Regions from separate parts of the Pseudoalteromonas sp. SG44-5 genome, predicted to be linked through region 4. Evidence: predicted binding sites of a transcription regulator. Region 4 holds the regulator's gene; each other region holds the start of a gene.
The links. Region 4 encodes sigma-54, which starts transcription at its own class of promoters, with help from an activator protein. Its sites were predicted from a motif close to GTTGGCACGNNNNTNGNNT; they were not measured.

Region 1: H5079_RS15180 (BON domain-containing protein) is a predicted target of sigma-54. The motif match lies at 838-856, and genes of this name have one in related genera.
Region 2: fliE (flagellar hook-basal body complex protein FliE) is a predicted target of sigma-54. The motif match lies at 1,700-1,718, and genes of this name have one in related genera.
Region 3: glnA (glutamate--ammonia ligase) is a predicted target of sigma-54. The motif match lies at 1,169-1,187, and genes of this name have one in related genera.

Annotation. Positions count from the first base shown of each region.
Region 1 covers NZ_JACJES010000020.1:24,821-32,951, forward strand. Annotated here, with positions in the region: gene H5079_RS15175 (YqaE/Pmp3 family membrane protein) at 5-163, opposite strand; gene H5079_RS15180 (BON domain-containing protein) at 239-802, opposite strand; gene H5079_RS15185 (LiaF domain-containing protein) at 1,117-1,782, shown strand; gene suhB (inositol-1-monophosphatase) at 2,053-2,856, shown strand; gene H5079_RS15195 (GGDEF domain-containing protein) at 2,928-4,706, opposite strand; gene secF (protein translocase subunit SecF) at 4,830-5,777, opposite strand; gene secD (protein translocase subunit SecD) at 5,787-7,646, opposite strand; gene yajC (preprotein translocase subunit YajC) at 7,666-8,001, opposite strand; gene tgt (tRNA guanosine(34) transglycosylase Tgt) at 8,028-8,131, opposite strand, start outside.
Region 2 covers NZ_JACJES010000007.1:158,491-166,621, reverse strand. Annotated here, with positions in the region: gene H5079_RS10290 (PAS domain-containing sensor histidine kinase) at 1-141, shown strand, start outside; gene H5079_RS10285 (sigma-54 dependent transcriptional regulator) at 138-1,598, shown strand; gene fliE (flagellar hook-basal body complex protein FliE) at 1,759-2,091, shown strand; gene fliF (flagellar basal-body MS-ring/collar protein FliF) at 2,112-3,827, shown strand; gene fliG (flagellar motor switch protein FliG) at 3,820-4,860, shown strand; gene fliH (flagellar assembly protein FliH) at 4,864-5,679, shown strand; gene fliI (flagellar protein export ATPase FliI) at 5,698-7,032, shown strand; gene fliJ (flagellar export protein FliJ) at 7,032-7,481, shown strand; gene H5079_RS10250 (flagellar hook-length control protein FliK) at 7,619-8,131, shown strand, end outside.
Region 3 covers NZ_JACJES010000009.1:60,850-68,980, forward strand. Annotated here, with positions in the region: gene typA (translational GTPase TypA) at 1-732, opposite strand, end outside; gene glnA (glutamate--ammonia ligase) at 1,242-2,648, shown strand; gene H5079_RS11260 (DUF4124 domain-containing protein) at 2,764-3,285, shown strand; gene glnL (nitrogen regulation protein NR(II)) at 3,378-4,448, shown strand; gene ntrC (nitrogen regulation protein NR(I)) at 4,464-5,849, shown strand; gene H5079_RS11275 (Crp/Fnr family transcriptional regulator) at 5,880-6,338, shown strand; gene H5079_RS11280 (RNA-binding S4 domain-containing protein) at 6,418-6,801, shown strand; gene H5079_RS11285 (hypothetical protein) at 6,908-7,342, shown strand; gene acnA (aconitate hydratase AcnA) at 7,529-8,131, shown strand, end outside.
Region 4 covers NZ_JACJES010000006.1:47,473-55,603, reverse strand. Annotated here, with positions in the region: gene lptA (lipopolysaccharide transport periplasmic protein LptA) at 1-445, shown strand, start outside; gene lptB (LPS export ABC transporter ATP-binding protein) at 442-1,167, shown strand; gene H5079_RS08855 (RNA polymerase factor sigma-54) at 1,237-2,730, shown strand; gene hpf (ribosome hibernation promoting factor) at 2,757-3,044, shown strand; gene ptsN (PTS IIA-like nitrogen regulatory protein PtsN) at 3,049-3,501, shown strand; gene rapZ (RNase adapter RapZ) at 3,523-4,368, shown strand; gene H5079_RS08835 (HPr family phosphocarrier protein) at 4,412-4,684, shown strand; gene mgtE (magnesium transporter) at 4,832-6,190, shown strand; gene H5079_RS08825 (mechanosensitive ion channel family protein) at 6,286-7,242, opposite strand; gene yaaA (peroxide stress protein YaaA) at 7,375-8,131, opposite strand, start outside.

The sequences.
Region 1 (8,131 bases), on a different contig from region 4:
TGAATTATTTTTTTGCGATAATGTATATTGCATGTATTACTCCAGGGAAGTAACCAAACAACGTAAGTAAAATATTTATCCAAAAATGTAAGCCTAAACCCACCTGTAAAAATACTCCCAGTGGTGGCAATAAGATTGAAAAAATAATACGTATAATATCCATAAATATTCTCCTTATTTATAAACTAAAAAACTTATAAGCAAAAACCCAGCAGAGCTGGGTTTTATAAATGCTATGTTACTTTGCAACTATCGTTAGTTTATCTACTACGTCGCGAACATCTTGAGCATTTTTAGCAATTTTTACTGCAAGCTGTTTTTCAGCATCTGAGTTCACTGTACCGGTAAGAGTAACTACACCGTTGTCAGTATCTACATCAATGTTTGTACCACCAACTTCTGAGTTAAATAAATAACGCGTTGTGATGACTGTGGTAATTTTAGCGTCGGTTAAGCCGCTACCATCATCATCTTTCATGTTGTCATGGCTTTTACTGTTCATGTTTTTCACAACAGTAAGCTGGTTATCAACATCGGTTACACCATCTAAACTCAGTACAAGTTCTTCTGCTAACTCTTTGTCGAGTTCGCTATTAACTTTACCTGTTAGTATAACTTTGCCATTTTTTACATCAGTGTTGATGTCAAAGTTATTGAGGTTAGTGTTCATAAGAAGCACTGTTTCAGCCTTACCATCAATCCAAGCATCTTTACTTTCATTTTCCCAGCTGCTCGCTTGAGCACCCATAGCCGTAGTACCTAAAACTAACGCCGCAATGATAGATTTGTTAAATGTTTTCATAATCTTTCTCCTTTTGATTAAAGACACTTTAACTAATGCCAGCTTTAGGCCAACTTTAATAAATAAGTAAAATCAGATAGTTAAGGCGGGATATAAAATAACTTCACTTTGTATACATCACTTTTTTACCGACTTATCGGTAAAAAGTTCTCAGTAGTGAAAATAGCTAGATAATTACCATTTTGGTTAATGGATCGTTAATATAACAAAGTCACAAATAGGCTAAAAACATAACAAGCTGATTAATAACAATAATATTTTTGGTATGTGCTTTGCTTATATAGTGACAACAGTAAAATAAAAGGAATACCCTAATGAGCGTAAAAATAACAGACCGCCCGCTAGAGCAAGTGCGCGAAGAAGTGATTGATCAACTAATTTATAATTACAGCCACGGAGTTATTTCTGTTGAAGCATTTGAAAGGCGTTTAGATGAGGCAATGGCTACAAATAATAATGAAGCCCTTGTTAGCTTAGTTGAGGATTTAACCCTTAATACTGATCATCAATATAATGCCCAAAAGCATTCGCAATTTTCACCCAATTACAGCGCTCAGCAATTTAGCCAGAGTGACTTTACATTACGCAGTATTTTAGGCTCCAATGAAAGAAGTGGCCAGTGGATTGTGCCTAAAAATATTTACCTGACTAACTTTATGGGCTCGGTAGTACTTGATTTTACCGATGCTATTTTTACCCACCAAGAGATAACGATTCATGTTAACTGTATTTTTGGCAGTGATGAAATATACGTACCAGAACACGTTAATGTAGTATCAAAAATGTTTAGCATTATTAGTAGTGTTGAAAATAAAACAGTGGCACTTAACAAGCATCAAGGCCCGACCATCCATATTGAGGGAAAGGCTATTATGGGCTCGGTAGAAATAAAGATTAAGCGCACCATTAAAGAAAAATTTATTAGCTTTGCTAACCAATTAAAAACCCAACTTGGTGGTAAAAGTGGTACTCCAATGTGATGAACTACCTATAAAAGCATGTTCATAGCTTTTAACTTGGGCCCAGGTTAAAGAGTAAAAAACATGCTACATTTTTAAAGCACTAGAACACATTTAAAAAGTGCTTTGCAGATTCATCAATGCTGAATTTCTATAAAATGCTCTGCACATCAAGCAAGTATAAAAAACAAACAAAAGTATTTAGGCTTTGTTGTTTACTTTATGGCAAAAGTCGCTAAAATACGCCAGCTAAAATATATAAACGTTCTTTTACAACCCAAAGGTAATACCATGCATCCAATGTTAAACATTGCGGTTCGCGCTGCGCGTAACGCAGGCAAAATTATACTTCGTGCAAGTGAAGATTTATCAAAAGTTGAAGTTCAACAAAAAGGCACTAACGATTTAGTGACTAACATTGATAAAGAGGCTGAAGCTATAATTCGCGACACCATTTTACGCTCTTACCCTGATCACTGCATTGTTGGTGAAGAATTAGGCGAGCATAAAGGTAAAGATGCAGATTACCAATGGATTGTTGACCCGCTTGATGGCACAACTAACTTCATCAAGGGTATTCCTCATTTTGCGGTTTCTATCGCACTTAAAGTAAAAGGTCGTTTAGACCAAGCCGTTATTTATGATCCAATTCGTGGTGAGCTTTTCACTGCCTCTCGTGGTCAAGGCGCACAACTTAATAGCAAACGTTTACGCGTTTCTAAAACAGTTGATTTAGGCGGTTCAATCTTAGCTACTGGCTTCCCTTTCAAGCAAAAACAACACCTAGATGCATACACAGAAGCGTTTAAAGCTTTATTCATACATACTGCTGATATCCGTCGTGCGGGCTCTGCTGCGCTAGACATGGCTTATGTTGCTGCTGGACGCGTTGATGGCTTTTTCGAAATTGGTTTAAAACCTTGGGATACTGCTGCAGGCGAGCTATTAGTAAAAGAAGCAGGCGGCATGGTTGTAGATTTTGCTGGCGGCGTAAACTATAACAATAGTGGTAACATTATCTGTGGCGCACCTAAGCTAACTCAAGCAATAATTCGCGAAATTCGCCCTGTATTAACTGAGTCATTACTGCGTTAATACAAATTGCATGGTTTAAAAAAGGAGCTTAGGCTCCTTTTTTGTTGTCTGCAAAAAATTATTTATAACGATTAAACTGCTTGTTTTTCTAACCTAGCAACCACACTACTTGGCTTACTACGCTGACATAAAAACAAATGGCTATGAGCAAAGCGCTTTGCTGATTTTTTAGCATTACTTGCCAATGCTGCAACCTGATGGCTATTCTTATAATGGTGTAAATCGGGAGTAACTAAGCCTATTGCCAGTGTTACTAATGGCACAAATTGTGGCTTCCCTTCTCTATTTGCACTCCAATATCCCTTATTTTTAATATGTTCGGAACTAAAAAACACCTGTGATTCTATTTCAAATTGGCGAATAATATGCTCGCACACTGCGGCAGCATTATTATCATCAAATAGCACCATAAAGTCATCGCCGCCAATATGGCCAACAAAACTGTTTGTATTACTACACGCCTGCATCGTAATATTTGCTAATAGTTTAATTACACTATCGCCGCTAGCATAACCAAACAAATCATTAAACTGTTTAAAATGGTTCAAATCTAAATACGCCAATGAAAACGCCTTTTGTGTAGCTAAACGCCGCTCTATGGCATCGTTAAGAGCTAGATTACCGGGTAACATAGTTAATGGGTTAGCGTGCTGCGCATGACGAATTTTTTCATCTGTTATATGTTTTAATATGTCGCGTACTGGCACAATGCCTAAATACTGCTGCCCTCGGGTGATCACTATATGGCGGCGAATATCAAAGTCGCATTCGGTAATTTGCTGACTAACGTTATCTAGCAGCTGGTTTTCATCTACCACTAGCGGTTGCCTGTCCATTACTACAGTGGCCGCACGCTTGTCATACAAAGCATGGCCATAGGCCGCTGCAAACACTTCACTAAGTTGCTCTTTGTGGAGCAAGCCAATTGGCTGACACTGCGAATTAATTACCACTAGGCTGGCAATTGATTTATCTCGTTCAAATAGCGCATGGGCGTCTTTACAACTGGTTTCGCTATCAATAGTTTGCTGCGCTACTGCAAGCCAACCAATAGCCATAGAGTTATTTAACTGGTTTGTATTTGCGGCAAAGCTCAGTGCTTGAATTTGCCTTGCTGAAAGCACATAACTTGGTTTATTACTTGGTCGTTCAAGCAAAAACCCTTGCACATAGTTGATACCCATTCCTTCTAACACAGTTAGCTCTTCTGCTCGCTCAATTCCCTCTGCAATCACTGTCGTATTGGTTACTTTTGCCAGAGCTGTTATTAACTTTAAAAACTCTTTTTTAACCACACTTTTATCGCAATGATCGATAAAATAACGATCGATTTTGACAAAGTCTGGGCATAACTCCGACCATTGCTTTAACCCAGAATACCCCGTACCTAAGTCATCAATTGCAATAGTGAAGCCTAAAGAGCGGTAATGTGCCATAGTTTTTTGTAGTAAAAACTCATCCTCGACCCTTTCTTGCTCTGTTACCTCTATCACCACCCGATGAGCTGCTAAACCAAACTGCTTAATGAGATGCAGTGTTTCGCCTTTAGGATGACTTGGGTCGAGTAACGTTTTAGGACTAACATTTAAAAATAGTTTGCCCTGCAGCTTCAAATGCACAAAGTTCTCAATAGCTTTAGAGCGGCACAGTAGCTCAAGCTCTGAAATAAGACCATATTGATGAGCCACCTGAAACAGTGTATTAGGCATTTCTAAACAGCTATTTTTAGGCCCTCTGCTGAGTGCTTCATAACCGAGAATGGTCTGCCTGCTAATATCAAAAAGCGGCTGAAACAAGGTGGTAATTGTGCCATTTTCTAAAATTTCATTTAATAATTTACGCTGCTTCATTATTGCTAAGCTCTATTACGATTTACTCAAGGTAAAGTAGCAAGCGAATATGACATTTTTATGGCAATCTGCAGGCAATAAAAAACCGCCCAGATGGGCGGTTAATATCGGCTTACAAATCTATTACGGCATAGCGTCTAGATCAGCACCTTCTTTTTCAATCACTTCTGGTATTAAATCTTCTTTACTGACGCCAAGTGCAATAGCAACTGAGCTGGCAACGTAAATAGATGAATAAGTACCAATAAACACACCAAATAACAATGCTGTAGCAAAGCCATGAATGGTTTGACCGCCCCAAATAAACAAGGCAATTAATACTAAAATAGTGGTAATTGACGTTACTAAGGTACGATTAAGCGTTTGTGTTAAAGAAATATCGATAATTTCTATCGTGTCATCAATACGTACTTTGCGGAAGTTTTCACGAATACGGTCAGATACTACAATGGTATCGTTTAGCGAGTAACCTATTACCGCTAATATAGCCGCTAATATGGTTAAATCGAACTCTAAACCTAATACCGAAAATAAGCCAACGGTAATAATAACATCGTGAATTAAGCCGCTTACTGCGCCTACTGCAAAACGCCATTCAAAGCGAAACGCTACATAAATCAAGATACAAATAAGCGCAGTTAACATGGCCAGGCCACCCTGCTCTTTTAGGTCTTCACCTACGCTTGGGCCAACAAACTCAATACGGCGCATTACTACGCTTTCGTCTGCTAGCTTTAATGCAGCAATAACTTGGTTACCAATAACTTCAGCTTTTACGTCATCGCCGCGCGGCGCTAAACGAACTAAAATTTCTTGGCTTGAACCAAACAATTGTACCGATGCATCTGCAAAGCCATTTTCGGCAAGTACATTACGCACCTTTTTAAGATCTGCAGGTTGCGAAAAGCCAACTTCTACGGCAGTACCACCGGTAAAGTCTAAACCAAAGTTTAAGCCTTTAGTGAAAACCGATATAAATGCCGCTAAAATTAATAACGTTGAAAAACCCATTGCCACTTTACGAAGAGACATGAAACGTAGGGTTTTGCTACCCAATTTTAAAATTTGCATGGCTACTCCTTAAATTGAAAGTTTATCAACACGTTTACCGCCGATAAATAAGTTGATAATCGCACGTGTACCAACAATAGCTGTAAACATTGACGTTAAAATACCAATTGCTAACGTAACCGCAAAGCCTGCAATTGGGCCAGTGCCCACAGCAAACAAAATAACGGCAGCAATTAAGGTGGTAATATTGGCATCGAAAATAGTGCTAAATGCACTGTCATAACCAAAATGAACGGCTTGTTGAGGGCTACGGCCATCGGCCAGCTCTTCACGAATACGTTCAAAAATAAGTACGTTGGCATCAACCGCCATACCTACAGTTAGTACAATACCGGCAATACCAGGCAAAGTAAGCGTTGCGCCTGGAATTAACGACATAACACCAATAATAAGTACTAAGTTAGCAGCAAGCGCAAGGTTAGCAACCATGCCAAAGCCTTTGTAGTAAATAAGCATAAATGCAAGTACGAATGCAAAACCAAGTGCTACCGCGGTCATACCTGCTTCAATGTTTTCTTGCCCTAAGCTTGGCCCTACGGTGCGCTCTTCAACTATTTGAATTGGCGCTACAAGTGCACCAGCACGTAGTAATAAGCTTAAGTTATGTGCTTCTGCTGGGTTATCAATACCGGTAATACGGAACGAGCGATCAAGGCGTGCTTGAATAGTTGCTACGTTAATAACTTCTTCAACCTTAATAGGCGGAAGCGCTTTACCGTCGGCATCTTTTTTACCTGATGGTTTGTATTCAATAAATACCGTGGCCATGCGCTTACCAATAGCTCGCTTGGTAAAGGCATTCATTTTTGCCCCACCTTTGCTATCTAGCGTAATACTTACTTGCGGGCGTTGGTATTCATCGCTACCTGATTGCGCGCCAGTAATATGGCTACCTTCAAGAATAATACGTTTTTTAAGTACCACAGGGTAACCGTCACGGCTCATGATCATTTCAGTACCCGGTGGGATACGACCTTGAGCAGCAGCGCTAATATCGGCGTTTTCTTCTACTTCGCGAAACTCAAGTGTGGCCGTTGCGCCTAAAATCTCTTTAGCACGAGCAGTATCTTGAATGCCGGGTAGTTGCACAATAATTCGCTCAGCACCTTGGCGCTGTACGTTTGGCTCAGCAACACCAATTTGGTTAATACGGTTACGAATAATCGTTTCGTTTTGCTTGATAGCGTAATCACGAATTTCTTTGAGTTTTTGCTCACTCATAGTCGCATAAAATGCGTTATCGTTACTGCTATCATCTATGTATACATTTAATGGATACTGCGTCTTTAAGAAGCGCTCTGCAGCGTCTTTATCTTCTTCGCTGCGCATTTCTACACGCATACGATCAGAGCCCGCTACACGGCGAACACTGCGATAACGAAGTTTTTCTTCACGTAGGTCGCTACGAAAGTCTTCTTCCATTTGCTCAAGCTGGTTATCAACGGCTGTCGCCATGTCAATTTCCATGGTGAAATGCACACCACCACTTAAGTCTAGGCCTAGCTTCATTGGGTTGCCGCCAACCGCTTTTAACCAAGCTGGTTGCGCTGGAGCCATGTTTATAGCAGAAATGTAATCATCGCTAAGAGAGTTACGCAATAAATCTTGCGCTTTTAGCTGCTCTTCAACGTTTCTAAAGCGAACGAGTATTTGCCCATCTTCGAGTTTCGTTGATTTAACACTAACGTTATGTTTTTTGAGGGTTGCGTTTACTTTGTCTATTACACTGAGATCAACATCAGCACCTTTAGCGCCAGAAACTTGTATAGCCGGATCGCGACCATACAAGTTTGGAGAGGCGTATAAAAGGCCAACGGCTACCACAGCTAAAACAAGTAAATACTTCCAAAGTGGAAACTTGTTTAACACGGGGTCGTCCTTATTATTTTTATAGCGACTTCATTGTGCCTTTTGGCAATACCGCAGTTACGGCTGATTTTTGTACTGTTACTTCTGCTTGCTCGTTTAATGAGATAACAACAAAATCTTTATCATCTGCAATTTTTACTATTTTACCCACTAAACCGCCTTGGGTAAGTACTTCATCACCTTTAGCCATCGCGCTCATTAAGCTTTTATGCTCTTTAACACGCTTAGCTTGCGGGCGATAAATCAAAAAGTAAAAAACCAAACCGAAAATAGCTAACATTATTAGCATTTCCATTCCGCCACCGGCAGATGCAGAACCAGTACTTGCGTGGGCATTCGAAATAAATAAACTCATGATACTTCCTCTTTAATTTTTAAAATTTAATTTGTTATATCTGCAAGCTCTGGCACGTCTTGGCCACGGCGAGCATAAAAATCCTGAACGAACTCATCTAACTTACCTGCGCTAATTGCGTTACGTAAGC
Region 2 (8,131 bases), on a different contig from region 4:
GGCTTAGGGTTGGCGGTTGTTAGCTCTGTTGCTAATGCGCACCAAGGGCGTATAGAGGTGACTAATAATGTACATGGCGGCGCTTGTTTTAACTTGCTATTGCCAATTAGCGCAGCATCTAAATTAGAGGAATCGTTATGAGTAATACTATTTTAGTTGTAGAGGACGACGCAGGGCTTCGCGAAGCATTAATAGATACCCTAGAAATGTCGGGTATTGAATGCGTTGCTGCCGATAGTGCAGAGCAGGCGATGTTACTACTAAAAAAAGAATCCTTTTCGTTAGTGGTGAGCGATGTGCAAATGGGCGCTATGAGCGGCCTAGATTTGCTGCGCAGTATTAAATTAAATTACCCCGATTTACCGGTCTTAATGATGACCGCTTACGCAACTATTGACGATGCGGTAGAGGCAATGCGCTTAGGCGCGATTGATTATATGGCCAAACCATTTGCACCCGAGGTGCTATTAAATATGGTGAGCCGCTATTTACCCGAAAAACCCAAAGAAACCGACGGCCCTATTGTTGCCGACCCAACGAGTATTCAATTGCTGGAGCTTGCAAGTAGGGTAGCTAAATCAGACGCCAGTGTTATGGTGCTGGGGCCAAGTGGCTCGGGTAAAGAAGTATTAGCGCGGTTTATTCATGATAAATCAGCGCGTGCTGCAAAGCCCTTTGTGGCTATTAACTGTGCGGCGATTCCTGAAAATATGCTCGAAGCCACGTTATTTGGCTACGAAAAAGGCGCTTTTACTGGCGCGATTCAGGCATGCCCAGGTAAGTTTGAGCAAGCACAGGGCGGTACTATTTTACTAGATGAAATTACCGAAATGGATTTGGGCTTACAAGTTAAACTACTGCGTGTATTACAAGAGCGCGAAGTTGAGCGCTTAGGGAGTCGTAAAACCATTGCGCTGGATGTACGCATACTCGCAACCAGTAATCGCGATTTAAAACAAGCGGTAGCGAATAATCAGTTTAGGGAAGATTTATATTATCGCCTTAACGTTTTTCCGTTAATGTGGCGGCCATTGTGCGAGCGCCCTGGCGATATAATTGTGTTGGCGAAGCACTTAATTGAACGCCATTTAATTAAAGCTAAGCAGCCGCTGGCTATTTTAGATAAGCAAGCTGAACAAAAGCTCCTTAGCCATACATGGCCAGGTAATGTGCGTGAGCTTGATAACGTAATTCAGCGTGCGCTTATACTGCGCAGTGGCAACAGCATAAGTGAGCAAGCTATTTTTATTGAAAACTTAGCACCAAGCAACTTTGTAGTAGAGCCAGCAATTAGTGAAAGTGCGTTAACTAGCGCCTATTACGATAGTAAAACAACAGCCATTATTAATGACGAAAAGTCGGGTGATGAAAAGCTTGATGATCAAACACCGAATGAGCAAAAATCAGATTTACTCGCTCAAGATACAGGCAGTTATAAAGATGAGCTTAAAGATAAAGAGCATCGAATTATTTTAGAAACACTTGCGCGTTGCCAAGGCAAGCGTAAAGACGTAGCAGAAACCTTGGGTATTAGCCCGCGAACTTTACGTTATAAACTAGCGCAAATGCGCGACTTAGGTATTTCACTTCCTGCATAACCTTCAAAAAAGCCCTAAACTCAACACCTTGAATTTAGGGCTGTCAAAACTCTGACTAAGTAAAAACCAACTGTAACACCATGTATTTAAAGCTTTATTTATGTGGCACGTTTTGTGCTTTATTAACCTTAAGAGTTAACTGCATTGTTAGAGACAAATAATGAAAATTCAAAATAGCGCTGTATTTCAAGAAATGCAATCAATGGCCTTAGAAGCGGGCCGTAATAATCAAATCAATAAATTGCCTACGCAAGTTCAGTCTACGTCATCAGCACAATTTGGCGATATGCTTAGCAATGCGCTCAATACTGTGCATGAGTTACAGCAAGACACAGGTCAAAAAGTAAAAGCGGTTGAAATGGGCGACAGAAGCGTATCGCTTGCTGAGGCAATGATTGCTTCGCAAAAGTCTTCTGTTGCATTTGAAGCGACCGTACAAGTGCGTAATAAACTTGTTGAAGCTTACAAAGAAATCATGAATATGCCTGTTTAATCAGGTAGTGGAGAATAATTGTGGCGCAATCTAATCAATCTACAGATCTTGCACTTGCTAGTGGCGGTATTGAGCAAAGCGATAGTGACGATCAACAAGAACAAAAGTCGGGCTATTTAAGTGCGTTAAGCGGTGTTGATGTATTGCGTCAAGTTACCCTTATTATTGCACTGGCGATTTGTTTGGCAATTGCCATTTTTGTGATTATTTGGGCACGTCAGCCAGATATGCGCCCATTAGGTAAAATGCCCACCGAAGAGCTAATTCAAACGCTTGATTTTTTAGATGCGCAAAAAATAGATTATCAACTAGATGGCAATGTAGTGTCGGTTGATGAAAGCGAATACCAAAATATAAAATTACTAATGACTCGCGAAGGTTTGGATCAAGGACCTACTTCTGGCTCAGACATAATAATGCAAGACATGGGCTTTGGTGTAAGCCAACGCTTAGAGCGCGAGCGCCTAAAGCATGGCCGAGAGCAGCAACTTGCCCGCACTATAGAAGAGCTTAATAACATCACTCGCGCCAAGGTGCTGTTAGCTATTCCAAAAGAAAACGTATTTGCCCGCAGAGAGAAAAAGCCTTCAGCAACTGTGGTGCTTACGCTTAAACGCGGCCGCTCACTTAACAGCGAAGAAGTAGACTCTGTGGTGGATATGATAGCCTCAGCAGTGCAAGGGCTTGAGCCTGCACGCGTAACGGTTACCGATCAAAATGGCCGTTTATTAAATTCGGGCTCACAAAGCTCACTTTCTGCGCGTTCTCGTAAAGAGTACGACCTAGAGCGTAAGCGCGAGCAAGAATACCTAGAAAAAATTGATAGCATTTTAATCCCTATTGTTGGTTTGAGTAATTACACTGCGCAAGTTGATTTGAGCATGGACTTTAGCTCATTAGAAGAAACGCAAAAACGTTATAACCCAGACCTACCAGCGGTAAGAAGCGAAACCACGTTTGAGGAAAACAACATAGGCGGCTTAGCTGTGGGTATTCCTGGCGCGTTAAGTAATCAGCCTCCGGTAAATTCAGATATTCCAGAAGTGGCAGGCCAAGGCGGCGCAGGAAGTGCTACTTCACCGAGTCGTACGCACAAAGAAGCCACGCGTAACTATGAGCTCGATACTACTATTTCGCATAAGCGCCAACAAAGCGGCACGATTCGCAGAATTAGCGTGTCGGTGGCGGTTGATTATTTGCCAACAGTGGGCGAAAACGGTGAAACCACCATGACCCCGCGCTCGGTTGAGGCACTGTCAAATATTCGACGTTTATTACAAGGTGGTGTTGGCTTTGATATACAGCGCGGCGATGCCCTAGAAGTAGTAACAGTTCCCTTTGTACGAGAAGCCGTAGATATGAGTTTTGAAGTACCTTTATGGGAACAAGACTGGTTTATGAAAATAGTACGCTTAGTACTGGCTGCATTGGTTATTATTGTGTTGATTATGGCTGTAGTTAAACCTATGCTAAAACGCTTAATTTACCCAGACAGCACGCTTGATGAGTACGATGAAGATGCACTTAGCTCAGGGGTTGATATTGGCGATAATAGCTTAGATATGCTAAATAAAGACTTTGATTCTGCTTCAGTTGGCTTCTCAAGCGATGGTACACTGCAGCTACCCGATTTACATGGTGACGAAGACTTACTTAAAGCCGTACGTGCCCTTGTAGCTAATGAACCAGAACTATCATCACAAGTAGTGAAAGCGTGGTTAACCGAAGATGACTGATCAAAACCAAAAACAACTCCCAGCAGCTTTCGATGTTGATAAGCTAGATGGCGTAGATAAAGCGGCCATACTGCTATTAAGTTTATCTGAAGAAGATGCAGCGCAAATACTCAAACACTTAGAGCCCAAACAGGTACAAAAAGTGGGTATGGCGATGGCCGGTTTGCAGGATCTATCGCAAGCTAAAATAAGCGCAGTACATAATTTATTTATAGAGCAAATTCAAAGCTTTAGTACAATTGGTTTTCAATCAGAAGACTTTATTAAAAAAGCACTTACCGCTGCATTAGGTGAAGATAAAGCCGCCAGCTTAATTGACCAAATAGTAATGGGATCGGGCGCTAAAGGGCTGGATTCGTTAAAGTGGATGGACTCGAAGCAAGTAGCTAACATTATTCGTAATGAGCATCCGCAAATTCAAACCATTGTATTATCTTATTTAGAGCCTGAGCAATCTGCCGAAATACTGGCGCAGTTTCCTGATAAAGTGCGCCTGGATTTAACCATGCGTATTGCTAACCTTGAAGAAGTGCAGCCAGCTGCCTTGCAAGAGCTTAACGAAATTATGGAAAAACAGTTTGCTGGCCAAGCGGGTGCGCAAGCTGCGAAAATGGGCGGCTTAAAAGCGGCTGCCGATATTATGAACTACCTAGATACCAACGTAGAAGGGCAGTTAATGGACTCTATTCGTGAGCATGACGAAGAAATGTCGCAACAAATTCAAGATCTTATGTTTGTGTTTGAAAACTTAATGGACGTAGACGACCGTGGTATTCAAGCAATTTTACGCGAAGTACAACAAGACGTACTAATGAAAGCGATTAAAGGCACAGACGATGCGCTTAAAGAAAAAATACTCGGTAATATGTCTAAACGTGCTGCCGAAATGCTTGCCGATGACTTAGAGGCAATGGCGCCGGTGCGTATTAGTGAAGTAGAAGCAGCGCAAAAAGAAATACTCTCTACGGCGCGTCGATTGTCTGACTCGGGTGAAATACAGCTTGGCGGCGGCGGCGGCGAGGAGTTTTTATAAACCATGACTAAATCGTCAATGCACAAAGGGCGTCCACTGCACGCAGATGAAGCCGATGAACTATTAAAGCACTGGGATGTTCCTGATGTAGCACCCGATGAAAAAAGCTTTGGTAATCGCTCTACTGCCTTTGGTACACCGCTTGCTGAGTTGTATCGAAAAGAAATGGCTGAAGAGTCGCTAATTGAAGAGCCGCAAGAACCTGAGTTACCTGCGCTTACTATGGCCGAACTTGAGCGCATTAGACAAGATGCGTTTGAAGAAGGTGTAAAACAAGGGCACGAGCAAGGTTACATAGATGGTTTTGATAAAGGTGTTACCGAAGGTAAAGAAGCTGGCTACAAAGAGGGCCTAGTGCTGGGAAAAACCCAAGGCCAAGAAGATGTAAAACCACTAATAGAAGAGCAGTTAACTGGCCTACGTAGTATTTTAGAGGGGTTAACCGCGCCGCTAAGTAAAGTAGATGAGCAAGCTGAAAAGCAATTAGTGCAATTAGCCGTTATGCTTGCAGAAGCCATTATTTATCAAGAAGTAAAAACCTCTCCTGATGTTATTTTACACACCCTTAAACACAGTATTGATGCGCTTAATACCGAGCAAGAAAAAGTACGCATTCATTTACACCCCGAAGATTTAGAGCTAATAAAGCAAAGTTATGGCGAGCAAACAGTGACAGATAATAACTGGCAGTTGATTGCAGAGCCAACGTTAGAGCGAGGCGGCTGCGAAGTTAAAACGGCGCAATCATCGCTTGATATGACACTTAAAACGCGTGTCAAAGAAACATTGGATAGTTTTTTGCATAGCAGTAGTATCTAACTATTTAATTGGTCTGTTATGTCTGCTTTAGATGTTTCATTAAGCGAACGCTTATCTCAATACAAACAGCATATTAAACCGCCAACACTTGCTGTAGCGGGTATTTTAACGCGAGTAGTTGGCCTTACCCTTGAGGCTAAAGGCTTACGTGCGCCTGTAGGTAGCCAATGTAAAATAGAAACTATGAACGGCTTTGTTGATGCCGAAATAGTTGGTTTTAACGACCAAACTTTATATTTAATGCCAAACGATCATATATCGGGGGTGCTCCCTGGTGCTCGGGTGATCCCCCAACTTAACGACACAGGTTTACCTGTAGGCATGAGTTTGCTGGGCCGCGTAGTTGATGGCTTAGGTCGTCCTCTTGATGGTTTAGGTAAAATTAATGCCGAGCACTATCTTAAGTTTGCCCAAAAACCGATAAACCCTCTTTCAAGACGACCTATAAGCCAGCCTATGGATGTAGGCGTGCGTGCTATAAATTCAGTAATAACAGTAGGACAAGGCCAGCGAATGGGCTTGTTTGCAGGCTCGGGTGTAGGTAAGTCGGTACTGCTTGGTATGATGACTCGTGGTAGTGAAGCCGATGTTATTGTGGTGGGACTGGTGGGCGAGCGTGGCCGCGAAGTAAAAGAATTTATTGAAGAAATACTTGGTGTTGAGGGGCGTAAACGCTCGGTGGTTGTAGCAGCACCGGCAGATTCTTCACCATTAATGCGTTTAAAAGGCTGCGAAAGTGCGGTAACAATTGCAGAGTACTTTCGCGATCAGGGATTAAACGTTTTGTTATTGCTCGATTCGGTAACGCGTTATGCCATGGCGCAGCGTGAAATAGCACTTGCAGTAGGCGAGCCACCGGCGACTAAAGGCTACCCGCCTTCGGTGTTTGCAAAACTGCCAGCGCTGGTGGAACGTGCCGGTAACGGCGGAGAAGGGCAAGGCTCTATTACTGCCTTTTTTACCGTACTAAGTGAAGGCGATGATATGCAAGACCCCATTGCCGATGCGGCGCGCGCTATACTCGACGGCCATATTGTACTTTCGCGGGAACTGGCCGACAGCGGTCATTATCCGGCAATTGATATAGAAAAATCTATTTCACGAGTAATGCCGCAAGTGGTATCTGAGACGCATATGCAACAAGCGCGAGTGCTTAAGCAGGTATATTCTATGTACCAGCAAAATAAAGACATGATCACCTTAGGTGCGTATCAAAAAGGGACAGATCAAATGCTTGATCAAGCCATAAATATGATGCCAAGAGTAAATGCCTTTTTACAGCAAGGCATGCGTGATGTAATTAGTTACGACGACGGCCTGCAAGGGCTAGCGCAGTTATTAGGGCAAGCATAATGGCTAAAAACAAACTGCATTTATTACTAAAGATTGAAAACGATAAAGAAGAAACGCTGCGGATGAGCTATTTGCAGGCGAATCAAAATTTGCAGGCAAACCAGCAAAAACTCCAAGGTTTAAATAACTTTAGATTGGAATACACCCAGCAATTACACATTAAAGGGCAGTCGGGCTTATCAAGTGCTGGGTTTAGTCAGTTTCATGCATTTATTGCTAAAATAGAAGAAGCAATTCGCCAGCAAGCCAATACAGTAAACACTGCAAAACAAGTGGTTAGCCAGCGTAAAACCCTGTGGTTAAAGCAGCAAATTAAGGCTAAAGCAGTCGCTAAACTAATTGAAAAGCAACAGTTAAAGGCCGATGTGCTAGTGGCTAAAAATGAGCAAAAAATGTTGGATGAATTTTCGGCTAATCAGTTTTTTCAACGACACAACAATCGACTTTAGTAAGTAGCGAGTACTTTAACCGCTTTAACAAAAGCTTGTACCTTATAAACAAAGGCACGTTAATTGCTTTGTTGTTAAGTGAACTATAATTTTAGGTATTATTGGGTGGTTTGTTGCCGCTTTATATTAGGTGATTTATGACGATTAATGATATTTCAATGTTAGCGGTATCTGAGCAAGACGCTTACTCTAATAAACAAACGAGTAACTCAAGACGTAATGATGACTCTGATACTGGTTTTTTTTATCAGTTAGAAGATGCCAATAAAGCGGCTTACAATAATAACAGCAAAGCTAAAGCAGGCGCTAGCAATGCTAAGGCTGAGCAGCCTGAAACACAAGACGATGCTGTTTCGGGCGATAGTATGTTGGCGCAAATAAACGCTGCGCACACTATAGACACCTCAGTTAAAAAGAACGCTGATGCTAAAGCCGAGGCTTTAGATGAAGACGCTAAGCAATTAAAAGGGAAGCCTGATGATCAGCTTGCCCCTATTGTAATTGCACCGCAAAAAGGTGTGTTTAGCGATGTTGCAGCAAGCGCTGAAGCGGCAAATGAAAAGTTAATGCCCTTATCTCAAAGTATGGCTACGGCAAATAATAAAGGCGATGCAACAGCGCAAAAACAATCGGTAGATGCCGCAGTAATG
Region 3 (8,131 bases), on a different contig from region 4:
ATCAGCACTAATAATAGTTACTTGTTGGTTTGGAGCAACAGAACCACGCTTGATACGACCAACACCAATTACACCCACGTATGAGTTGTAATCAAGTTGAGAAATCTGCATTTGGAAGTCACCTTCAGGATCTGCATCTGGTGGTGATACTTCGTCAACGATCATTTGGAACATGGCATCCATGTTATCAGATGGCTCGTCTAAATCTAATGTTGCCCAGCCGTTGATTGCTGATGCATAGATTACTTTAAAATCTAACTGCTCGTCAGTGGCGCCTAAGTTATCGAATAAATCAAAGATTTGATCCATAACCCAATCAGGACGTGCACTTGGCTTGTCGATTTTGTTAATTACTACGATTGGCTTTAAACCTTGCGCAAATGCCTTTTGCGTAACAAAACGCGTTTGTGGCATTGGGCCTTCTTGAGCGTCAACAATTAGTAATACTGAGTCAGCCATTGAAAGTACGCGTTCCACTTCACCACCGAAATCGGCGTGTCCTGGAGTATCTACGATATTAATGTGGTAGCCGTTCCATGAAATAGCGGTGTTTTTCGCTAAAATGGTAATACCACGTTCTCTTTCTATATCGTTTGAATCCATCACGCGCTCTTCATTACCGCCGCGTGTTTCTAATGTGCCTGAAAACTCAAGCAGTTTGTCAACCAGTGTAGTTTTACCGTGGTCAACGTGGGCGATAATTGCTATATTTCTTATCTTTTCGATACTCATTAATATTCACTCAGAGAAATTGAATCTCATTGATCCTGCAGGGGCTTACGCACTCACCTGCGTTTTCACGAGATGTCCCAGCATAGGATTTAAAAGGGCGCATATTATCCCTTATAAATGGAATGGATGAAAGTTTATCCAAAATAAATTTGCAAACTTTCTGGTTTTTTTATTTAACCTACTGTTTTAAATTAACTAATTATAAAAATAAAATTTTTAATATTTTTATAAAAACCTCCACTTTAATGACTTTATTGCTATTTTGGTCAGTCTTTTGTATTTACTTTATGTTAGTCTATCACGATTAAATAGCGAGCAACTTTTTACTCTGTAACTGTTGCACTATATTGAAGCATTTACGCACCACAATGGTGCGCATTAGAAACAGCCGTTATTACTTTTGTATTTTTTATGTTTATAAACATTAAGTTACAATAGTGGCACAAAATCAGCTTATAAAACACAAAGCATTTAAGCAGCAATAACAAAACCTTATAGTTGGAGGACACATGTCGCAATCGGTTTTAGATTTTATTAAAGAAAATGACGTTAAGTTCATTGATTTACGCTTTACTGATACCAAAGGTAAAGAGCAGCATATTTCAATTCCTCATCACCAAATTGATGAAGACTTTTTTGAAGATGGTAAAATGTTCGATGGTTCTTCAATTGCTGGCTGGAAAGGCATAAACGAATCAGACATGGTGCTAATGCCTGTTGCTGAATCAGCTAAGCTTGACCCATTCACTGAAGAAGCCACATTAATTATACGTTGTGACGTAGTAGAGCCTTCTACATTACAAGGTTACGAGCGCGATCCACGCTCTGTAGCAAAGCGTGCTGAAGAATATATGCGCTCTACGGGTATTGCTGATACGGTTTTATTTGGCCCAGAGCCAGAGTTCTTCGTATTTGATGACGTAAAATATAAAACAGACATGTCTGGCTCTATGTACAAAATCGATTCTAAGCAAGCTGCTTGGAACTCAGATAAAGAATACGCAGACGGCAATACAGGTCATCGCCCTGGCGTTAAAGGCGGTTACTTCCCAGTTGCTCCTGTTGATGACTTTCAAGATTGGCGCTCTGCTACTTGTCTAGTATTAGAAGAAATGGGACAAGTTGTTGAAGCACATCATCACGAAGTAGCAACTGCTGGACAAAACGAAATTGCTACGCGCTTTAATACTATGGTGATTAAAGCCGATGAAATTCAAGAAATGAAATATGTTATTCATAACATGGCTCATTTATACGGCAAAACAGCCACTTTTATGCCTAAACCTATTGTTGGCGATAACGGCTCTGGTATGCATTGTCATCAGTCGTTAGCTAAAGACGGTGTTAACTTATTTGCAGGTGATAAGTACGGCGGTCTTTCTGAAGATGCGCTTTATTACATTGGCGGTATTATTAAACATGCTAAAGCAATTAATGCGTTTGCTAATGCCTCTACTAACTCGTACAAACGTTTAGTACCAGGTTACGAAGCACCAGTAATGCTTGCATACTCTGCACGTAACCGTTCTGCATCGATTCGTATTCCGGTAGTACCATCAGCTAAAGGTCGTCGTATTGAAGTACGCTTCCCTGATGCAACGGCTAACCCGTATCTTGCTTTTGCTGCCATGCTTATGGCTGGCCTTGATGGAATTAAAAATAAAATCCATCCTGGTGATGCAATGGATAAAGATTTATACGACCTACCTGCAGAAGAAGCAGCAGAAATTCCAACCGTTGCCTCTTCATTAGAAGAAGCACTGGCATCTCTTGATGCTGACCGTGAGTTTTTAAATCAAGGTGACGTGTTCTCTAATGATTTAATTGATGCTTACATTAAACTTAAGAGTCAAGAAGTTGAAAGACTTAACATGACAACGCACCCAATTGAGTTTGAAATGTATTACAGCTGTTAATTTTAATTAACAGTTATAAAATATACCTTTAAGCCCGCTTTGCGGGCTTTTTTAATGGTAAATTAGTACTTTCTCCACTAAAGTAAAGTTAATGTTAAAAATGCAGGGTTGCAGAGTGAGTAGCAAGATTTTATTACTACTAATTACTTCATTATTAAGTGTTTGTAGTTACGCTGGTGAAAAAAAAATTTACGCATGGAAAGATAAAAATGGCGTACTGGTGTTTTCAGATACCCCCCATATTGGCGCCAAAGAGATAAAACTCACCAGCCAAGATTTAACCATGCCTGCAACAAATACAGATATATTAAATAATCAAACTAAAGCGCAGCCGGTTGCATTTAGTATTGGTATTGCATCGCCTGAGCATCAGCAAACTATTCGTGAAAACACCGGCTCTGTGTATGTATCTACTCGCATTACCCCCCGCTTTGAAAACGACTTTACAATACAGCTATTTCTTGATGGTAAAGCCTATGGCGCAGCAAGTGATACCTCAACCTTTGCTTTAAGAGATGTAGAGCGTGGTGAGCACACTCTGCAAGTTAAGCTGTACAACAAACAAAACCAAGTCATTGCGACAAGCCCATTGAGTGTATTTTTTATGCATAGAAAAGGCTTAAGCTTAGGTAATTAACTCCCACCTAATTCACATTAAAAATAGCAATTGCAGTGCAATTTCATTAAATTACTTGCCTGAAAACACAGGCGCACTAAAATGGTGCAACAATGCTTAATAACACACACTTTAGCCCTGAGCTACTCAATGCCATATGGCAAAATCAAACCACCGCCGTGATGCTTTTAAACGAAAGCTTTACGCTTATTTATGCCAATACCAGTACCAGTGAACTACTTGGTTTAGGCACTAAGCGTTTATTAGGGCAGTCTTTTGATGATTTATTTAACTACCATTCAATCGATTTAAAACGCATAGCGCAATACTCTTTAATTGATGGCGTAGATTGCCACCAGCATAGGGCTGACGTGGTATTTGTTGATTCTCGCCATGCTAAATTAGCAGTCAGTTCAAAACAGATAAAATACCAAGGTGCACTTTATATTTTATTAGAATGTCGGCAAACCGATGATGAAATTAAATTCGATCAAGCATCAAATCAAATGCATCAATACCAAGCCGCACGTAATTTAATTCGAGGTTTAGCGCACGAAATTAAAAACCCTTTAGGGGGAATTCGCGGAGCGGCGCAGTTATTGCAATACGAGGTAGACCAGCAAGAAAGAAATGAATGTGCCGAGCTTATTATTGAGCAAGCCGACCGATTGCGTGAATTAGTAGATAGACTGCTTGGGCCTAACCAATTACCGCAAAAGTCTTATGGCAATATACATCAAACCTTAGAGTCGGTGATCAAATTAAGTACCCTAGATAATAGTGACAATATTCGCTTGGTAAAAGATTACGATCCGAGTATTCCCGATGTTTATATTGACCAAAGTAAAGTGCAGCAAGTGGTGCTTAATATTGTGCGTAATGCCCAGCAGGCATTAGTTAATGGTGGGGAAATAAAAATTAAAACCCGAATTAACTATCAGCACCGCCGGCCCGGTAAGGCACCCAAAAAAGCCTTGTTAATTCAAGTGCTCGATAATGGCCCAGGGATTGATATTAGTGTACGCGATACTTTGTTTTATCCTATGATCACTAATAAAGATGGCGGCTCTGGATTGGGGCTTTCTATAGCGCAAACATTAATTGATCAACACAATGGTTATATTGAGTGCGATAGCTGGCCTGGTCACACCGAATTTAATATTTATCTGCCTTTTGCAGATTAACGCCTTGGAGTATGCATGAAAACAGTTTGGCTTGTAGATGACGATGCCTCAATTCGTTTTGTATTAGAAAAAGCGCTTACTCGCGCAGGTTTTACAGTACAAAGCTTTGCTGAAGCACAAAGTGTGCTTAATGCATTAAAATTTAGCCAACCTAGTGTGCTGATCTCCGATGTAAGAATGCCCGGTATGGACGGCATGGCACTGCTAGAGCTAATAGCAGAGCAAGTGCCCGGCTTACCGGTTATTATTATTACCGCGCATTCAGATCTCGATTCCGCCGTAAATGCCTTTCAAAAAGGGGCTTTTGAATATTTAGCCAAACCTTTTGATTTAAACGAGGCGATTGCCCTAGTTGAAAGCGCCTATAGAGCTAATTCTACAAAAAAAGTTAAACGTAAACTCACGCCCCCTAAAAGCGCACATATAATTGGCGAAGCACCTGCCATGCAAGAAGTGTTTAGGGCCATAGGTAAGCTTGCAGCCTCAAGCATGAGTGTACTTATTAATGGTGAGTCAGGAACGGGTAAAGAGCTTGTTGCCAGCGCCCTGCACAACCATAGTCCACGTAAAGAAAACCAATTTATTGCGCTAAATATGGCCGCAATCCCTAAAGAGCTGGTTGAGTCAGAATTATTCGGCCATGAAAAAGGGGCTTTTACTGGTGCAGATAGCGTGCGAAAAGGCCGTTTTGAACAAGCCAATGGCGGCACTCTATTTTTAGATGAAATTGGCGATATGCCTCTCGACGTACAAACTCGACTACTGCGAGTATTATCTGATGGAGAGTTTTACCGTGTTGGCGGGCATAAAAGCATAAAAGTAGATGTGCGTATTATTGCTGCAACCCATCAAAACCTTGAAGAGCTCGTAAAACAAGGCAAGTTTAGGGATGACTTATTTCATCGCTTAAATGTAGTGCGCCTGCGCTTACCAGCCCTTCGAGAACGTACCGAAGACATTGAGCGTCTAGCACTGCACTTTTTACATAAAAGCGCTAAAGATCTACAAGTAGAAAGCAAAATTCTTAGCCTTAAAGCAATTGAGCAGCTACGCTTGTTCAGTTGGCCCGGTAACGTACGTCAATTAGAAAACACCTGCCGTTGGCTTACGGTTATGGCTCCTGGCGAGCTTGTTAGCGAGCAAGACTTGCCACCTGAAATTATTAATGCCTCACTAACTCAAGAAGAAGGCGATTGGTTAGATGCCTTCCAGTTATGGCTTAATCAGGAACTTAAACAAGGTAAGGAAAATATTTGGCCTAATATTCAAGCGCAACTAGAAACCCGCTTAATAAAAACAGCACTCGCCAATTGCGCAGGCCACAAACAAGAAGCCGCTATAAAAATAGGCTGGGGACGCAATACATTGACCCGTAAATTAAAAGAGCGCAACATTAATTAGTTTTGCGCGTAATAAACTCTTAGGTAATTAATGAAGTTAATAGAGAACATTCCGCTATTTAAACAGATGGAAATTATCAATCGTTTAGGATTTTTTAAAGAATTTAGCCTTAACGAGCGCCAAATACTTTTAGAGTCGTTTGGTTTATTATATTTAGTGCGCGAAAATTCATTTTTATTTAAACAGCACGACAACGATAAGCGCTTATTTATAGTACTTAGCGGTGCATTAATAGTGTTTAAGCACAACCATTTATTAGAGCTCGGTACTATACGTCCTGGGGAGTTTATTGGTGAAGGCGCTTTTATTAATAACCGCGCACGCAGCATTAGCGCACGTGCTAAAACGGATGCAATTGTGCTTGCTATTACCTCTGATGCCCTTACTCGCTTACCCAATGTAATACGCGAAAAAATTAAAGATAGAATAATTGAAGGTATGAGCTTACGTATTGCCAAGTTGAGCGAACACATAGAAAACCATGGTTAGATTTGTATACGCACTTTGATGCAAAAATAGTGACTTCACTTTATACTAGCGTTAATGCGTTACCCCACCGAGAGCAAACATGAACGAAGAATATATAGAAATTGAATTAGAAGAAGAGCCGATTGAGCTGTGTAAATTATTAAAAGTACTAAATTTAGTAGAAGGCGGCGGCCAAGCAAAAAACTTAATTGCTGAAGGTTATGTGGGTGTTAACCATGAAATTTGTACAATTAAACGGAAAAAACTATACAGTGGCGACATACTAGAATTTGATGGTGAGCTTTTCCAACTTGCATTAACCGAAGATGCAACACCGGTAGAGCGACCTGCCGAGCAGCCGCAATCTGAGCCAAGCCAAGCAGCACCGCAGCCAGCGAGTCAGCCTGCAAAAAATAAACGTAAGCGTACTAAAAAACCTAAAGTAGATGAAAAAACCGGTCGTCGCCCTATTTCATTCGGTTAAATTATAGTCTTTTTTGATTTTTTATTTATAAAACCAGCCAGCTTGTATAGTTGGCTTTTTTGATCTTTAATTACCTCACTAACTATAAAAAAAGTAAGGTAATTAAATGCTTGCACACCCCCCTCCTAAGTGGTTAAAACCACTCGCATGGGTAGCGCTTATATGGAACTTATGCGGCGTTATTGCCTTTGCACTACAAATGCTGATGACACCTGAAGTAATTAGCAAAATGCCTATAGATCAGCAAGCTGCATATTCTAACATTCCCGTTTGGTCAACCATTGCATTTGCTATTGCAGTCTTTGGCGGCACGCTTGGCAGTGCTTTATTGCTCGCTAAAAAGTCATTTGCACTGCCCGTATTTACCGTGTCGTTAATGGCTATTTTAATCCAACAGTATTACAATTTTATTGTTATTAACAGCGTTGAAATAATGGGATCTAGTGCGGTATTTATGCCACTGTTTGTGGTAGTAATTGCCATATTGCTACTTTGCGTTAGCTTTAAAGGCAAACAGCAAGGCTGGTTGTATGCAAATTAAAAATATCTTTTGGGTAAGTCTAGCTGGCTCCCTTGAATTAAAAACTTTCAGCATCATCTCTATTGTAATGGCTGTTTAAAAATCACGCTTTAAACACTGTTTTTTATCTTGGTATACACTTTGCAATTCACAAACTATAAAAGGTCACTCTACACAACACTTATCTAATAACAAAAGGGGCAAATAATGAATAATAGTTTCAAAACCCAGCAGCAACTTACCGTTAATGGTGAGCAGTTTCATATTCACTCTCTTAAAGGCCTTGGCGACAAAGCCAAACGCTTACCTTTTTCTTTAAAAATACTACTCGAAAACCTACTTCGTAACGAAGACGGCGAAAACATTAAAGAACAAGACATTCAAGCCCTATTAGATTGGGACCCTCAAGCTAAACCCTCTGCTGAAGTAGCGTTTACGCCTGCCCGTGTTGTGATGCAAGACTTTACCGGTGTACCTGCCATTGTCGATTTAGCGGCAATGCGCGATGCAATGGAAAAACTAGGCGGCGATCCTGCAAAAATTAACCCGCTTTCTCCTGCTGAACTTGTTATTGACCACTCTGTGCAAGTAGATGGCTATGGTAACGAGGGTGCGTTTGACTTAAACGCCAAGCTTGAATATGACCGTAATAAAGAGCGTTATGAATTTTTACGTTGGGGCCAAACTGCCTTCGATAACTTAAAAGTTGTCCCTCCAGCAACCGGTATTGTGCACCAAGTAAATTTAGAGTATTTAGCGCGCGTTGTTTTTAATGATGAACGTAATGGCCAAAAGTACGCGTACCCAGAC
Region 4 (8,131 bases):
TTCTATTAGTGCTGACCGCCAAGAAGGCCAACTAAAAGAAAACGTTGGTATTTTTGAGAAAAACGTCGAGATAATTCACGGTAATCGTCGTATCACCGCCGATCGTTTAGAAGTACATAAGCGCGACGAACTTGGCGATAATAAACAACTATTAATTGCCACGGGCAGCCCTGCATATTTTGAAGAAAAGCAAGCAGATGGCACTGTCATGAGCGCCAGCGCTAACGAAGTACGTTACGATGTAGCGAAACGTTTTTTAACCCTGGTAGGAGATGCAAACATTTCTCAAGCTGGGCAAAAAATTACGGCTAAAAGCATCACCTATGATATAGAGCAACAGCTTATAAGTGCTGAAAAAGATGAAAACTCAACTGATCGGGTACACACTATTTTAGTGCCTGTAGACGTAAAAAAAGAACAAAAACTCAATAAAGGTCAGCCATGAGTACATTAAAAGCAGAGCTATTAGCAAAAAGCTATAAAGGCCGTGAAGTTGTTAAAAATGTAGGACTTGAAGTAAAAGCTGGCAGCATTGTTGGTTTACTTGGCCCAAATGGCGCAGGTAAAACCACTACCTTTTACATGATTGTAGGCTTAGTACCTAGCGACAAAGGTAAAATATTAATTGATGATAACGATATTACCTTACTTCCTATGCACAGCCGTGCTCGTTTAGGTATTGGTTATTTACCACAAGAATCTTCTATTTTTAGAAAGCTCACTGTGTATCAAAATTTAATGGCTATTTTAGAAACGCGTAAGCAACTAAATAAACAAGCCAGGGAAGAAACCCTAAATAGTTTATTGGACGAATTTAGCCTGCAACATATTCGCGACAGCTTAGGTATGGCGCTATCTGGTGGTGAACGTCGCCGCGTAGAAATAGCACGTGCTTTAGCTGCAGATCCTAAATTTATATTGCTTGATGAGCCCTTTGCTGGCGTGGATCCTATTTCAGTACTCGATATTAAAAAAATTATAGAACACCTTAAAAATCGTGGTATTGGCGTACTAATTACCGACCACAATGTAAGGGAAACCCTTGATGTTTGTGAAAAAGCCTACATTGTTTCTCATGGGGAGCTAATTGCATCTGGTACTCCTGAATTTGTATTAAACGATAAAACAGTACGTGATGTTTATTTAGGCGAGCAGTTCAAACTGTAATATTTATGTTATTACTATAAGCATCTGCTAAGATTAATCATATCAATTTATAAGGATTGTTAGAGATAAATGAGGCAATCATTACAGCTGCGCATGGGCCAGCAACTTACAATGACTCCGCAACTGCAACAGGCTATTCGCTTATTGCAGCTTAGTACCTTGGATCTCCAGCAAGAAATACAAGAAGCACTTGATAGCAACCCATTACTTGAAGTTGATGAACAAGATTACACGGAAGAATCAGCAGGTAAAAACGAGCAAAAAGCAGATGACATTACTGTTAGCGCCTCTGCTGACGACACCCCAAGCGAGTATGAGCAAGATAGCGGTGAAGCACTAAATAAAGACACCATAAGCGACGACATGGCCATGGATGTATCATGGGATGAATATATGAGCGCAGCGCCTGCCTCTTCATCAGGGCCAATGCCTGAAGATGAATCTATTTATCAAGGTGCATCAACCGAAACCCTGCATGAATACTTAATGTGGCAATTACAGCTCACCCCTTTTAGCCCTACCGACGAAGCTATTGCCATAGCTATCGTTGAAGCCGTAGATGACTCTGGTATTTTAACCCTCAGTTGCGAAGACCTTTTAGCAAGCTTTAACCAAGAAACTGACGACGAACACGAAGTAGAACTAGATGAAATAGAAGCAGTGCTAAAGCGCATTCAATTATTTGATCCTGTTGGTATTGCAGCTCGCAGCTTGCAAGAATGCTTATGCATTCAATTAAATCAATTTGATAAAGACACCCCTTATATTAACGAAACAAAAATGGTGTTAACTGATCATATCGATTTACTCGCTGCTCGCGACTATCGTACGTTAATGAAAAAAACTAAGCTCAAAGAAGAAGAGCTTAAAGAAATAATGACACTTATTCATACGCTTAATCCTAAGCCTGCGGATACTATTGTCAGAGAAGAGTCTGAATACGTTATACCTGACGTGTCTGTTAAAAAAATAAAAGGCCGCTGGGTGGTAGAGCTAAACCCTGATAGCATGCCAAAAATACGTGTTAACAGCCAATATGCGGCTATGTCTCGTACAGTAAAATCCAGCGGTGACAGCCAATTTATTCGCTCGCACTTACAAGAAGCTAAATGGTTTATTAAAAGCCTAGAAAGTAGAAACGAAACACTCCTGAAAGTAACTAATTGTATTGTTAAGCAGCAACAAGCGTTTTTTGAACATGGCCCAGAAGCCATGAAACCTATGGTATTAAACGATGTTGCCGAAATAGTTGAAATGCACGAGTCGACTATTTCACGGGTCACTACGCAAAAATATATGCACACTCCACGTGGCATTTTTGAGCTTAAGTACTTTTTTTCAAGCCATGTAAGCACCGAAAATGGTGGCGAATGTTCATCAACTGCCATACGTGCCCTGATTAAAAAGTTGATAGCTGCAGAAAACTTAGCCAAACCATTGAGTGATAGCAAGATTGCAGATATATTGGCTGAGCAAGGAATTAAAGTAGCTAGACGGACAATTGCAAAATATCGCGAATCTCTGGCTATTCCCCCGTCGAATCAACGTAAAAGCTTGATTTAAGACGTACAACAAAGAGGAAAATGCTGATGCAACTAAACTTAACTGGTCGTCATGTAGACATTACAGACTCATTAAGAGACTATGTAAATAATAAATTTGCAAAGCTGCAAAGACACTCAGATCACATAACTAATGTGCATGTTATTCTCGATGTAGAAAAATTAAGTCAAAAAGCTGAAGCAACAATTTTTGTAAGTGGCGCTGAGCTATTTGCATCGACCGAACACCAAGATATGTACGCTGCCATTGACTCGTTGATTGACAAACTCGATCGTCAAGTAATTAAACACAAAGAGAAGTTTGCTCGACACTAACACTATGAAATTAAGCTCACTTATATGCCAGGACTGCAGCAAAGCTGTGGTCCTTTTTAATAGTAAAAAAAGAATTTTAGAATTCATCAGTGAACTCGCGCATAAAAAAATGCCGTATTTACCTCAGCAAGATATTCTCACTGCTTTATTGGCAAGAGAAAAGCTAGGTAGTACCGGTATTGGCCGAGGAATAGCAATTCCACATGGCCGTATGAGCGGGGCACAAGAGCCTCTTGCCTTAATTTTAATAAGCGAAACCGCTATTAATTTTGATGCAATTGATAATCGTCCAGTTGATATTTTTGTTGCGCTTATAGTGCCCGATGGCGATAACCAGCAGCACTTGAAAACACTAGCCACAATAGCTGATAAACTAAACGATAAAGAGTTTTGTAAGCAATTGCGTGCGGCAAAGTCTGATGAAGCGTTATACCAAGTTATTTTGGATCAATCCTAGTTACTAATAAAGGGGTGGTAAATGGAATTAATTATTATAAGTGGCCGTTCAGGTTCTGGTAAGTCAGTTGCTTTACGTGTTGTAGAAGATTTAGGTTACTATTGTGTAGATAATATTCCGGTAAATTTGCTGCCTTCATTAGTGCGCAGTGTCTCTGATAACTACGATAAAATAGCCGTTAGTATAGACGTGCGTAACCTGCCTAAAGACCAGCAGCAGTTTAACGATATCCTTGAGTACTTGCCCGACTTTGCTAAACCAACGTTATTTTATTTAGATAGCGACGATCAAACGTTAATCCGCCGTTATTCAGAAACACGTCGTTTGCACCCGCTTTCGATTGATTCGCTACCGCTAGATTTAGCAATAAAAAAAGAAAAAGAATTACTCGATGTACTCGTAACGCGGGCTGATCATGTCATTGATACAACCGATTTAAGTGTGCATCAACTTGCTGAATCTATGCGTGAAACCATACTCGGTAAAAAAGACAAACAGCTTATCATTACCTTTGAGTCGTTTGGCTTTAAGCATGGTATTCCCAAAGGTGCTGATTATGTTTTTGATGCGCGTTTTTTACCAAACCCACACTGGGAACCGGAGCTCAAGCCTTTAACTGGATTAGATCAACCAGTAAAAGATTATTTAGCTAGTCATAGTATTGTGCAAAAATTCACTTGGCAAATTCAAACCTTTGTACAAACGTGGTTACCACACCTAGAGCGTAATAATCGCAGTTATTTAACCATTGCTATTGGTTGTACTGGTGGTCAGCACCGCTCAGTTTATTTAGCGCAAACAATTGGTGAAAGCTTTGCTATGTCTCACCCTAATGTAAAAATTCGCCATCGCGAGCAAGAAAAATAATTCAATTTAAATAATCATCTGTTCAGCTTAAGTAGAGTATCTTATGCGCTTAGAAAATACATTTTTAATAAAAAACAAGCTAGGCCTGCATGCTAGAGCTGCTACCGTATTAGCACAATTAGCGGTACAATTTGACGCATCTATTACCTTATTTCAAGATGAAAAAGAAGCCGCTGGCGATAGCGTACTGGCTTTAATGTTACTAGAAAGCAGCCAAGGTAAAGAAGTAAAAGTAGTGTGCGAAGGACCCGATGCAGAGCATGCTTTACATGCCGTTGGCCAATTAATAGCGCAGCGCTTTAACGAACAAGAATAGTAGGCACTTTATTTAAACCAAGTAAACGAGCTAAAATATAGGGTTAGTGAAACCTTAAGCTAGTTTGGCTAAAAAAAGTAAGATAAACTGAACGAAGTTAATGACTAACTTCTTCCCTAACGTTATAAAAATAAATTAAGGACGCCAATGCCCGAAACTTTCGAACAAGACTACCCACTACAACAATTACAACAAGTGACCAAGTCACTCAATAGTGGTCAGTTTGTTCAAGTTAGGCGCATGCTGGCAAAAACAGCTCCTTGTGATACCGCACTTTTACTAGAATCATCACCGCATAAAGTTCGTCGCCTGCTCTGGCAATTAGTTGATCCAGATGTACAAGGTGATGTTCTTGAAGAACTCTCTGAAGATGTACGTTTAGGCATTATTGCCCAAATGGAACCTAAGCACATTGCTGCTGCCACTGAAGACATGGGCCACGATGACTTAGGTGAAGTACTGCGAAGCCTGCCTGACACGGTTTATAAAGACGTGGTTAGCGCCATGGACATTCAAGATAGAGAACGTGCTACGCAAGCACTCTCCTATCAGGAACGCTCTGCTGGCGCGCTGATGAACACAGATACAGTAACCATTCGCCCTGATGTAACCCTAGATGTGGTACTGCGTTACATTCGTCTGCGCGGCGAACTCCCTGAGGGTACCGACGACCTTTACGTTGTCGATAAGCATAACTGTTTTTTAGGCGCTTTATCGTTAAGTACCTTACTAACCAATTCGCCCGAAAAAATTGTTCACGACCTAATGGATGAAGACTGTGAGTCTATTCCTATTTCGATGGATGAAAGCGAAGTGGCGCAGTTATTTGAACGTCATAACTGGATATCAGCCCCAGTAGTTGACGACAACGCCCAGCTACTTGGCCGTGTTACTATCGATGACATTGTTGATGTAATTCGTGAAGACGCAGAGCATCACTTATTAGGTTTAGCGGGTCTTGATGATGAAGAAGATACCTTTGCACCGGTTTTAAAAAGCTCAAAAAAACGCTCTGTTTGGCTAGGTGTTAACTTATTAACGGCTCTGGCAGCTGCTTTTGTTGCCAGCTTTTTTGAAGGCACTTTAGCAATACTGCCTATTTTAGCCGTGCTTAACGGCATTGTCCCCTCAATGGGTGGGGTGGCCGGTAGCCAGTCATTAACCTTGGTTATTCGTGGTATAGCAGTGGGCCATATTAACCAAACTAACCAACGTTTTGTAATGATAAAAGAGCTCGCCATTGGTGCATTAAACGGTATTTTATGGGCTGTTTTAATTGCCAGTGTTATAGCCCTATGGCAATGGGACTTAATGCTTGGCGCGGTACTGGCGTTTGCAATGTTTATGAACTTAGTTGTTGCGGGTGTGGCGGGTGCGTGTATTCCTATAATACTTAAACGTATGAAAATAGACCCTGCACTTGCTGGCAGTGTAATACTCACTACAGTAACCGATATAGTAGGTATATTTGCCTTTTTAGGCACCGCAACTTGGTTGCTGGTTTAATAAATAAACCAGCGCACATTACTGTGTAAATACGCGCTGGTTAAAAGTAACTTTTACGCAATATAATTTAACCAGCGTTCAGGTTATCAGGTTATCTAGTCTTCTTTATTGATTGTAGAGCCATCGACTCCTTCTTGCTTTGACGATTGTGTATTTACTTTATTACTTATTATTGCATCGAGGTTTTCGCCACCTTTAACCCCAAAATCTAAACTGCGTATTGGGAATGGAATACGAATATCAGCCTCATTTAGTGCTTGCTGTACTGCCACAACACCTTTGTGGCGTACTGTCATAAAGTCTGGCTCACCAGGGTATTTAATCCAAAACCACAATAATAAATTAATACTACTGTCGCCAAAACTCTCTGCGTATACGGCCGTTTCATCTTGGCGTATTACAAACTCAAATTGATTAATTTTATCCACAATAACGTTTGCGGCTTTTTCTATGTCTTCTGTTAATGAAATTCTTACCGGCACTTCTATGCGTCTAACGCCTAGCGTGCTGTAGTTTCGCAATACATTTCTAAATAGTATTTTATTAGGCACTAGTATTTGCTGCCCATAAAAGCTCTCTATTAGTGTATTACGCAGGTTTATTGAATGCACAGAGCCAAACACATCATCAGTTTTTATTACATCACCTGGTTTAAATGGCTTACGAATACCCATAGCAATACCTGCTATTAAGTTTTCGGTCATATCTTGAAATGCAAAACCAATCGCTAAACCAACAATACCGGCACCAGCTAGTAATGACGTTACCGTGCCTTTTAAGCCCATAAAATCCAGTGCTATAAACACTCCTACACTTAATATCAGCACTTTAAATATAGAAGCCATTAAATCAGCTATCTGTTTTGAATCGAGGGAGCGGCGTAATAAATTTTTCATTAAGTTACCGGCAAAGCGAGCCAGCATAGAAAATAGAATGACAATAATAACTGCCACAATAAAATTAGGAATATGGCTTATAACGACATCAAACCACCCTCCGAGCTTTTCTTCGATAAGTTTTTCGGCGTCGCTAATTGAGGGAATACTAAACATGTAACTTGCACCTATTGATTTATAATGTGATTAGAATCAATCTTGAATTCGCATATCAATTGCAAGTATAGCGCCAGTATTAAAAAAGCCATGCTGTGCATGGCTTTTATAGATTAGGTAAAGGTTTAAGTTTTAGCTTTGTTCATCGCGTAAAAATACTGGCTCAAGCTCTTTCACACTTGCTTCGGCGCTAAAGTAATAACCCGCTACTGTAAACTCTTTAAGCTGGCTTAGCTGAGTTACTTTATTTTCGATGAGGTAACGCGCCATCATGCCTCGTGCTTTTTTAGCGTAAAAACTAATTACTTTATATTGACCATTTTTACAGTCTTTAAAGTGTGGAGTAATTATTTGTGCATTAAGGGCTTTTTTATCAACCGCTTTAAAGTACTCGTTTGAAGCAAGGTTAACTAAGTATTGGGCGTCCTCGGCTTTTAATACCTCGTTAAGTTTATTGGCAATTACACTGCCCCAAAACTCATACAGGTTTTTACCACGGCTGTTTTCAAGCTTGGTGCCCATTTCAAGGCGATACGCTTGCATTAAATCTAGCGGCTTTAAAAGCCCATATAAGCCCGATAATATGCGTAGGTGGCTTTGTGCGTAATCAAGCTGATTAGCCGTTAGCGTGCTAGCATCTAAACCACCATATACATCGCCATTAAAGGCCAGTACCGCTTGTTTAGCGTTTTCTGTGGTAAATGGCTGTGCCCACTCACTAAAGCGAGCAGCGTTAAGCCCTGAGAGCTTATCGCTAATTTTCATCAGGCTGCCAATTTGCGCAGGTGTTAGTTCACGGCATACTTGCATCAGTGCTTCGCTGTGCTCAAGTAATTCCGGTTGAGTGAACTTATCGGTTGCAGGTGGCGTGGTGTAATCAAGATTTTTT